Regions from separate parts of the Paenibacillus sp. SAFN-054 genome, predicted to be linked through region 4. Evidence: predicted binding sites of a transcription regulator. Region 4 holds the regulator's gene; each other region holds the start of a gene.
The links. The regulator LexA, encoded in region 4, represses DNA repair genes until DNA is damaged. The targets are predictions, from matches to a motif close to CGAACATATGTTCG.
Positions count from the first base shown of each region.

Region 1: ACTHPM_RS09555 (DNA polymerase IV) is a predicted target of LexA. The motif match lies at 1,026-1,039, and genes of this name have one in related genera.
Region 2: ACTHPM_RS22885 (SPL family radical SAM protein) is a predicted target of LexA. The motif match lies at 1,444-1,457, and genes of this name have one in related genera.
Region 3: addB (helicase-exonuclease AddAB subunit AddB) is a predicted target of LexA. The motif match lies at 1,434-1,447, and genes of this name have one in related genera.

Region 1 covers NZ_JBQCKS010000001.1:2,097,156-2,099,361, forward strand. The annotation lists gene ACTHPM_RS09550 (hypothetical protein) at 1-420, opposite strand, end outside; gene ACTHPM_RS09555 (DNA polymerase IV) at 1,101-2,206, shown strand, end outside.
Region 2 covers NZ_JBQCKS010000005.1:370,098-372,303, reverse strand. The annotation lists gene ACTHPM_RS22890 (outer membrane protein assembly factor BamB family protein) at 1-380, shown strand, start outside; gene ACTHPM_RS22885 (SPL family radical SAM protein) at 443-1,423, opposite strand; gene ACTHPM_RS22880 (TatD family hydrolase) at 1,838-2,206, shown strand, end outside.
Region 3 covers NZ_JBQCKS010000001.1:2,297,068-2,299,273, forward strand. The annotation lists gene addB (helicase-exonuclease AddAB subunit AddB) at 1-1,326, opposite strand, end outside; gene ACTHPM_RS10495 (class I SAM-dependent rRNA methyltransferase) at 1,584-2,206, opposite strand, start outside.
Region 4 covers NZ_JBQCKS010000001.1:1,524,938-1,527,143, forward strand. The annotation lists gene ACTHPM_RS07130 (DUF896 domain-containing protein) at 20-214, opposite strand; gene yneA (cell division suppressor protein YneA) at 314-694, opposite strand; gene lexA (transcriptional repressor LexA) at 988-1,614, shown strand; gene ACTHPM_RS07145 (serine hydrolase domain-containing protein) at 1,680-2,206, opposite strand, start outside.

The DNA of each region.
Region 1 (2,206 bases), 570 kb from region 4:
GGACCAGATGCCCTGCATGAAATACAATGGGTCGCCTTGCTTATCCTTGTTGTACTTCACAAGCGCCGAATAAAATACCGGCTGATGCACCGTGTATACACGGATTACGTTAGCCCCCATTTCATCGATCTGCTTGAACCAGCGCAGATAGTCCTCCTCGGTAGCGGGTAGTTCGCCCGGAAAATGCCCAGGCACCGTAGCTCCCAGATTGACGCCCTTCACAAACATTTCCTTCCAGTTTCCGTCCTTGCCATATTTCATAAAGCGGTCGCCCTGGGTCTTAAATGTGAACTGGGTCCCATCTTGATCCTTATATGCCGTCACCGGAGAATGGCTTGCCGTAAACCCTACGACCGTTCCTCCGGCAATGAGAACGGCGGCTGCTGCGATCCAGATGAATAGTGTTCTACGTTTGATCATCGCCTGTAAGTTCTCACCTCAATTTGGCTTGGCCTTGCTTTGGCCCGGCACTTTTCATTTTTTTTGTCATAAATTAATTATTTAACGAACATTGCCAATCTGTAAACTAGGCTGCTGGAAGGAATTTTCAGAACCTGGCGACCTACTCCGGTTTTGCCGGAACGAAAAAAACGGCAGCTGCCTTTCCTCCGGCACTGACGTCTGCATCGATAGCTAAGCAGCTGTATCTTTCCTTGGCCGAAGCGACAACTGGTTATGTATACGTCGAATAATTGCTAAAGTTGTGGTCGTTTTAACATCTTTATCCATAAAGATTACAAAATTGATACTATAGTCCGACAAAGCATTAGCGAAAAACCGCATCACTACAAGGTTTTTGCAAAATCGCATTTTTTTAAAAATAAGGAGAGAGTCCCGGACGGGACTACCGGTCCCAAACTGATTTATTACTGGATATATATGGATATAACTGGTATGACTATCCGGTTATTTCATGGTCCTGCTCCGGCCCGATTCCGCTCCTTTATAACTAGGAACAATGGCGAACTTTCCTGACAAGTCAAACGGGTAAGCAGCCCGCCTTGCAAATAATTCCGGTTGATAATCGAATATTTCTCCGTTATTCTTATAAAATAAGAACATGTGTTCCTGCCACTGACGAATGATAAGGAGCGAGTCCCATGGTTCAGACCAAAAAACGTGTCATTATGCTGGCCGACTGCCAGTCGTTTTACGCCAGCGTGGAGAAGGCAGCCCATCCCGAGTACGATGGCAAGCCTTTAGTCGTATCCGGAGATCCGGCCCGGCGCTCGGGCATTATTCTGGCCGCCTGCCCGCTCGCCAAGAAGTTCGGGGTCACGACGGCGGAGCGTCTCGGAGATGCGCTCCGCAAGTGCCCGGATCTGATCGTCGTCCGCCCGCGCATGGCGGAGTACATCCGGGTATCCCTGCACATCACGGAAATTCTGCAATCCTTCACGGATCTGGTGGAGCCATACAGCATTGACGAGCAGCACCTGGATGTGACCGGCAGTCTTGCCTTATTCGGCAGTCCGAATGAAATCGCCCGCCGAATCCAGCACCGGGTCATGTATGAAACCGGCGTGTACGTGCGGGTGGGCATCAGCGATTGCAAGGTCCTAAGCAAAATGGCCTGCGATATTTATGCCAAAAAGAATGCAGACGGCATCTACACCCTGAATCGGGAAGACCTCGAGAAAACGTTGTGGGAGAAGCCCGTTCATGAGATGTTTATGGTCGGCTCGCGGATGACGCGCCATCTGTATAAGATGGGGATTCATACGATCGGAGATCTGGCGAGAACGCCCCTGCCCCGGCTGACGGAACGTTGGGGCGTGAACGGCGAGGTGCTGTGGCGCATTGCCCGCGGCATGGACTCTTCCCCGGTTACGCCCCACAGCCAGCTGCAGCAGCAGAAAGGCGTGGGCCACCAGATGACGCTTCCGCGCGATTATACGGACTGGGAAGAGATCCGCGTCGTTCTGCTGGAGCTGTGCGAGCAGGTCGGACGCCGCTGCCGGGAAAAAGGACTCATGGGCTTTGTGGTCAGCGTCGGCTGCCAGGGGGCGGATTATGACCGCCCCACCGGCTTTTCCCGGCAAATGAAGCTTTCGGACCCCACGAACATTACCGATGAGATTTATGACGCCGCCTGCCTGCTGTTCCGCCGCCACTGGAACGGCCTGCCGGTCCGCAGAATCGGCATTTCCCTATCCGATCTCAGTCCGGATTCCCTCGTGCAGTTGACGCTGTTCGGGGATCGCGA
Region 2 (2,206 bases), on a different contig from region 4:
GGCTGTATGTGGTGCTGAATGGGCTGCCGGCAGCATTTGACCGCGAAACGGGAACCCTGCTCTGGCAGATGCCGATATCGACCCGGGAGTCCGCGAGCCCTTATACGCTGGATGAAATGGCCAAAACCCGTTATGCGGTGCTCTCGAAGTACGTGCTGCTGGGCTACGGCTCCGACATGCTGGCGCTGCGCAAAGAGGATGGAGAGGTCATTGGCAGGCTGCGCGATAACCGGATCGCATTCAGCGAAGCGAGATACCGCAAAGGTGTCGAGGGTTTGCTTAACATGAACGAAGACGAAATCTATGTCGGCTCCTCCAATGGCGGATTGGCCAGATACGGCGCGAGCGAACTGGAGGCGCTGCTGAATCAAGTGAAATAGCCGAATAAGGTATGTATCCCGAAGGCCCTAAGGAAATTCTTAGGGTCTTCGCGTTATGCCCGTTAAAAGGAAAAGCTGAGCTGCTCTACCTCGGGCGCTGGCAGCGTCGTGGACGGTTGAATGCAAGAGCCGATGTCCGCCGATGCGGAAGTCGTGCAGCTGGTCTCGGGGACATTCCCGCTCAAAAAGAGCTTCTGCTTCACCTCGCTTGCCAGCGTCTTGACCTGATCCGCATAGGCCGAATCGGGATATGTGCCGCGGAATAAGCTTTTGTACTTTGGAACGAGTCCGGGATGATGCTGACCGAGCGAATGCATGAACCAGGCTTTGACATCGGGAGTCAGGCGGAGCAGGGAGGTCATCGCAAAGGAGGCGCGATGCTCCTTGGCCGCCGTCATCAGCTCTTCCATCTGCTCCCTGGAGTCCGTAAGATACGGGAGGATCGGGGCGATGAACAACCCGGTGCGCACACCGCTTTCGGAGAGCCTGCGTACGGCTTCAAGTCTTTTGAAAGGCAATGGGGCTCCGGGCTCCATCATCCTGATGATGCCGGTGTCCAGCGTGTTCAGGCTGATATTAACGGAGGTGACGTCCATTTGGGACAGCAGATCCAGATCCCGCAAAATCAGCGGCGAACGCGTGGTGATGCTGGTGCGTATCCGATATTTGGCGAGCACTTCCAGGCAGCCGCGGGTAATCCTTGACTTGATCTCCACCGGCTGATAAGGATCGGTGGCCGTTCCCAAGGTTACGATGCCGACATGTTCCCGCAGCTGGCCGATATCATGATCAAAGCGCTTGGCCATCCGAGACAGCTGGGCCTCGAGCGCTTCGGCAGCATTGGTTTTCAGCAGAATGCGGTTCTGGAACTCATCATCGGCCTCCCGTCCAATAAATGATTGAAAAGCCCGGGCATAACAGAAGCTGCAGCCATGCGCACAGCCGCGGTAGGGATTGATCGACCAGTCAAAGGGCATGCTCTCCGCCTTGACCCGGTTGAGCGTTTGTTTGGTTGTTGCGGATTCGTAGATTTTTTTAGGCATAATAGTTCACCTCCAGATATAGAACAAATGTTCCTGTTTTGTCAGTATACTATACGCCGAAAGATTAGAAAACCGTCTGGAATATGAAGGAATTGTTCTTGGGGACCGATATATGAAACAAAGGGATCTTTACAATGAAAGCGGGATAAGCATGCAGACTCGGGCAGGTATATATAATACGCTTCTAAAGAAGGATGTTTGTAGAGCTTGGTTCCTTTGTGTTATCCTGTATCCCAAGAGATGACGGAATGACCGCATGCCATTAGGCTGCGGTTTTTTTGAAGAGAATAAGAAAGCATACCTCGCAAGAGAACGCCCCCTAAGCGGGTCTTGTGTAATTTGGAATGTACGTCGATAGATGCTTACCTTACTCATACATTTGGATGAATATATTTGAAAGGAAGGGAATTTGACATGAGTTCTCAATTCATAGATATCGGCGTCAATTTGACCAACCGCTCCTTTAACAAGGATCGCGAGGAGGTCCTTGCCCGGGCCGAGGCCGCAGGCGTTTCTCCGCTGATCATAACCGGAACCGACGTGGAGAGCAGCAGCGAGGCCGCACGCTATTCGAAGCGATATCCCGGGAAGCTGTATTCCACGGCAGGCGTTCATCCCCATGACGTCAGGGAATGCGGGGAGGGAACGCTTTGCAGTCTGCGGGAGCTGGCTCAGCAGCCGCAGGTGGTAGCGATTGGGGAATGCGGCCTGGATTATAACCGGGATTTTTCACCTCGCGACGTGCAGCGTCACTGGTTCAGGGAACAGGTGCTGCTGGCCGGG
Region 3 (2,206 bases), 770 kb from region 4:
ACCTTGTATGCCGCTTGCAAGCGCATAGTTTTCAAGCCGGTCCATATCCTCCCGCATCAATGATCCGTCCAGCGGGAGCAGGAGATCGCTTTTCACACAGCGGAACACGTCCTCATGTCTCCAGTAGCGCCGCACAACATCCAACGCGGCCCTCATAAATTCGACGAGCGGATGATGAAGCTCGCTTCGTTTCTCATCCAGAAACAACGGTACGCCATAATCCTGAAACAGCGGCACCACCAGGTGTTCGTAGTCGGCGAGGTTGCGGGTGAAAACGGCCATTTCCCGAAACCGGATGCCTTCTTCCCGGGCTAGACGTATCATTTCCCGCAGCGCCCCCTCCACCTCGGCCCGGCGGCTCGAGGCGGCGTGAATCGAAATGCCGTCTTCATTCTCTCCCCCGGCAGGACGATAACGAAGCCTCCGGTCATATCCCCGTTCCAGATGCGCAAGCGCAGGACTTTCCTCAAAACGCGGCAGCACAGGCGGAGACAGGATCGTATGGTCTATCTCTAGATTCAGCTCTTCCGCCATGCCTCTCAGCTTGACATACGTCGTCGCGGTCGGATGGAACAGATCCAGTTCATGAGGCATCCGGGACCCGTCATAGGGCTTGTCCAGCGTCAGTGAAATCGTCACGGAGGCAGCGTGAACCATCAGCTGCCCGACCACCATAAGCTCCTGGGGGGTGAAGCCGTGAAATCCATCAATCCAGATATCCGCCCCCTCAAGATAGGAAGAATCCTTCACCGCTTCGGTCAAGCGGATCAGGTTGTCTTCCTCATCGATATACAGCGGGGACATTTCGTTCTCGAAATCCTTGTAAACCGTCAACAAATCTTCAAGTTTGCTGCGCAGTATCGGCGTAGCCGCGGAGGCTGCCTTCAACTGTTCCAGCACGAGTCCAATCGCCGATGAATCGATGCAGTATCTCTTCATCTCTGTGTATACGTCGCCCAGACGGCCGACAAAGCCCAACTGCTCGCCTGACGCTCCAAACAGCTTCAGTTCGTCCTTGCGCCGCTGAATAATTTTGTACAGAAGCATCTTCTTGCCTTCGTCGCTGATGGCCACGCGGGAAGCTCCCCCCGTTTCCTGCATGACCCGGTAAGCCAGGCGGCGGAAGCTGAGCACCTGTGCCCGAACGCTCCCTTTGATCCCTCCCGTCGTAACCAGCGCATGCTCCGCTTGAAAGGAGCCCTGCTCTGGTACGAGCAGAATCATCGCTTTTCCCTGTGGGGCAGACTTCAGTCTTGCCGTTACTTCCTCAAGAATGCTCGTCGTTTTGCCGCTCCCCGAGCGCCCAATCACAAAATGAACCGGCATGCTGCTCCTCCTTCGATCCATATCATCTATGAAAATCAATGATTGCTTCGTTCGTATAAAAAAAGCTAAAACATATGATCCTAATTATATCATACCGATCAAAGAATAGAACATATGTTTGATCGCGGCAAGCTTCCTCCGATGCGTATACATCCTACTATTCTAGCACTATTAATTTGGTCCGCGGCTAGGGAATCATTGGCTGCATGCAAAAAGAAGGCATGGAATGATATATTCCATGCCCCTGCTGCATTTATTTAAAAGTTGCGGCTTCTCACTTCGAAGATGGCGAATTTCAGGTAATGCCCTTCATCGACGCCAAGAATTTGCGGATGATCCTTGCCTGCGGCCCGCCATTCGACTAAACGCAGTATTTTGCCGGCGTCCGCGGCCGCTTCCTGGATGGTCTCCAGAAACAGATCCGGACGCATATGATATGAGCAGCTTGCCGTTACCAGGTATCCGCCCTCGTTAACGAGCTTCATGCCGTGAAGGTTAATATCCTTGTATCCCCGGCAGGCTCCCTTTACAGCGCTTTTGGTTTTGGCGAAGGCTGGCGGATCCAAAATGACCACGTCCCATGTTCTGCCGCCGCCGGCGGTCATTTTCTGCGAAGTGTCCACCTTGTCCGTACTGCTGACGGCACGCTTCTGTCTTTCCTCCAAGCCCTTCACCTGCGACCGCAAATACTGGAAAGCGTCATCCACCACGAACTCCACCCGGTCTCCAAAGCCATTCAGTTCAACGTTCTCCCTTGCACTGTCGATCGCATGCTGCGATATGTCGAGGCAGGTTACCTTCTTGGCGCCGTATTTGCATGCATGAAGGGTGAAACTTCCTGTATGGGAAAAGCACTCCAGCACCGTCGCGCCGTCCCAGT
Region 4 (2,206 bases):
AACATTCTTGTCGTGTATTTTACTTGCCCTTACCGTCCGGTTGATCCTCTACCCACTCGATGGTTTCCAGTTGAGCTTTGAAATTCCGGCGGACGTTCTGAAGATATTTTTCACGCAGTTTGGCGCGTTCCTCGGTTTCTTCCTTTGTCAGTCCCGTTTCCTTATGTTTACGGGCAAGCTCATTAATCCGCTCTACTAAGCTGTCGATATCCATTTGCTACTCCTCCATTATTCAATTCATACCTAACTTTGCCATGAGAAAAAGAGCTTGTCAAGGTATGCACCTTTCCAAGCTCTTGTCGGCAAAAAAACATTAATATATAGGAAGAGACAGGACATCTCCGGCTTCGATCTCGCTCGTCTTCAGCTGGTTCATTTTCTTGATTCTGTGAATGTAGTCCCGGGTATCCATATCCTTCGGTTTATAGTCGACTGCAATCTCCCATAGCGTATCGCCTTGTGAAACGATCACTTGTTCCATCGGAATCTCATCATGAGACGAACTCGCGAACACGCGAACCATTCCCGTACATCCAGCAATAATAATCGCAACTGTAATTAACAGCTTGAAAAGCATTTTTCGAGAAAACATGGCTCGCAAAGCCGGGAAGCTTCCAGCGGTTCTATAGCCAATGTTCCCAGCCTCGATCACTTCATTATTATAAATACTTTGATATGTAGTATATTTTAGCATAATGTGTTCCTCCAAACGTTTGTTCTTGTTATGAGAACAATATAACACGAACACATGTTTTGTTCAATACTTTTTTCGAACGATTGTTCCCTTTTTTTTCGAAACTCCGCGAACTGAGTTGCTTAATTTCTTTCTAACCTACTATATATGGATGATTGACTTATTGAGGCGAATATTTTGAGAAGGGTTCAAGCGGGTGTCAAAATGAGATTTTCTTTTTAGAACTTGTGTTTGTACGAACGGAAGTTCTATGTTATAATTTTACCAAACGTTACTAATGGGGTTGATGGGGAATGTCGAAGATATCTAGCCGGCAGCAAGCGATATTGGAATTTATCAGAAACGAAGTGCGGGCCAAGGGTTATCCCCCTTCCGTCCGCGAGATCGGGGAAGCCGTTGGTTTGGCTTCCAGCTCAACGGTCCATGGTCATTTGGACCGCCTTGAGAAGAAGGGATTAATCCGCAGAGACCCTACGAAACCTCGTGCCATTGAGATTTTGGGTCAGGAAGAATCCGAGAGCAGCAACCTGTTTACACATACGATCGCAAGAGTGCCTGTAGTCGGTAAGGTGACAGCCGGTGTCCCGATTACCGCTACAGAGAATATCGAGGATTATTTCCCGCTTCCACAGCATTTTGTGGGTGATGAGAAAGTGTTCATGCTTTCTGTCATGGGAGACAGTATGATCGAGGCGGGCATTCACAACGGTGACTACGTCATCGTCCGCCAGCAGCAAACCGCTGATAATGGCGACATCGTCGTCGCGATGACAGATGAGGATGAGGCTACGGTGAAGACGTTCTATAAAGAAAAGGATCACATTCGTCTGCAGCCGGAAAATCCGTCTTACACGCCTTTACGTCTGAACCATGTCACTATTTTAGGTAAGGTAGTCGGGTTGTTCCGCGATATTCATTAATTTTCCGTACAATTGTACAAGCCCTTGTTCTTTCATCAGAGAGAACAAGGGCTTGCTATTTTTCTCTATGCAAACTGCCCTTGCTGCCATAATGCGGAGATTTGACCAAGCAGGCTCTCGGATTGATGTATGCCAGGATCTATATTCATCATCAACACCGCTCCGTTCCCGGTCCCCGGATAAGCGACCGCCAAGCTTTGAAATCCCGATCCCCAGCCAAGGGAGGATATTTCTACGCCTTGATTCGAGGAATCCAGAAAAATGCCAAGCCCTGCCCACCGGAAATCACCTTGAGAACGGATCATTTCGCTGGCGGTATCCGCCGTAATTCCCAGCTTGCCCTCTCCCCGAAGCGATGCCAACAGCTCTGCCATTAATACAGCAAGATCCGTAGGCGTCGACCATAATCCGGCTGCAGCCGGATAAGGATATATCGTATAGGGCTCCTGGAGCCTAATTCCATGTTGATCATGGCCGCATGCAAACTCGGGGCGAATCTGCGACTCATTCATTATGATACAGCTGTGGTTCATATGTAAGGGTTCAAAAACTCTTTGTCGCAGCAATTCGGAAAATTTCTCGCCGGCCACAT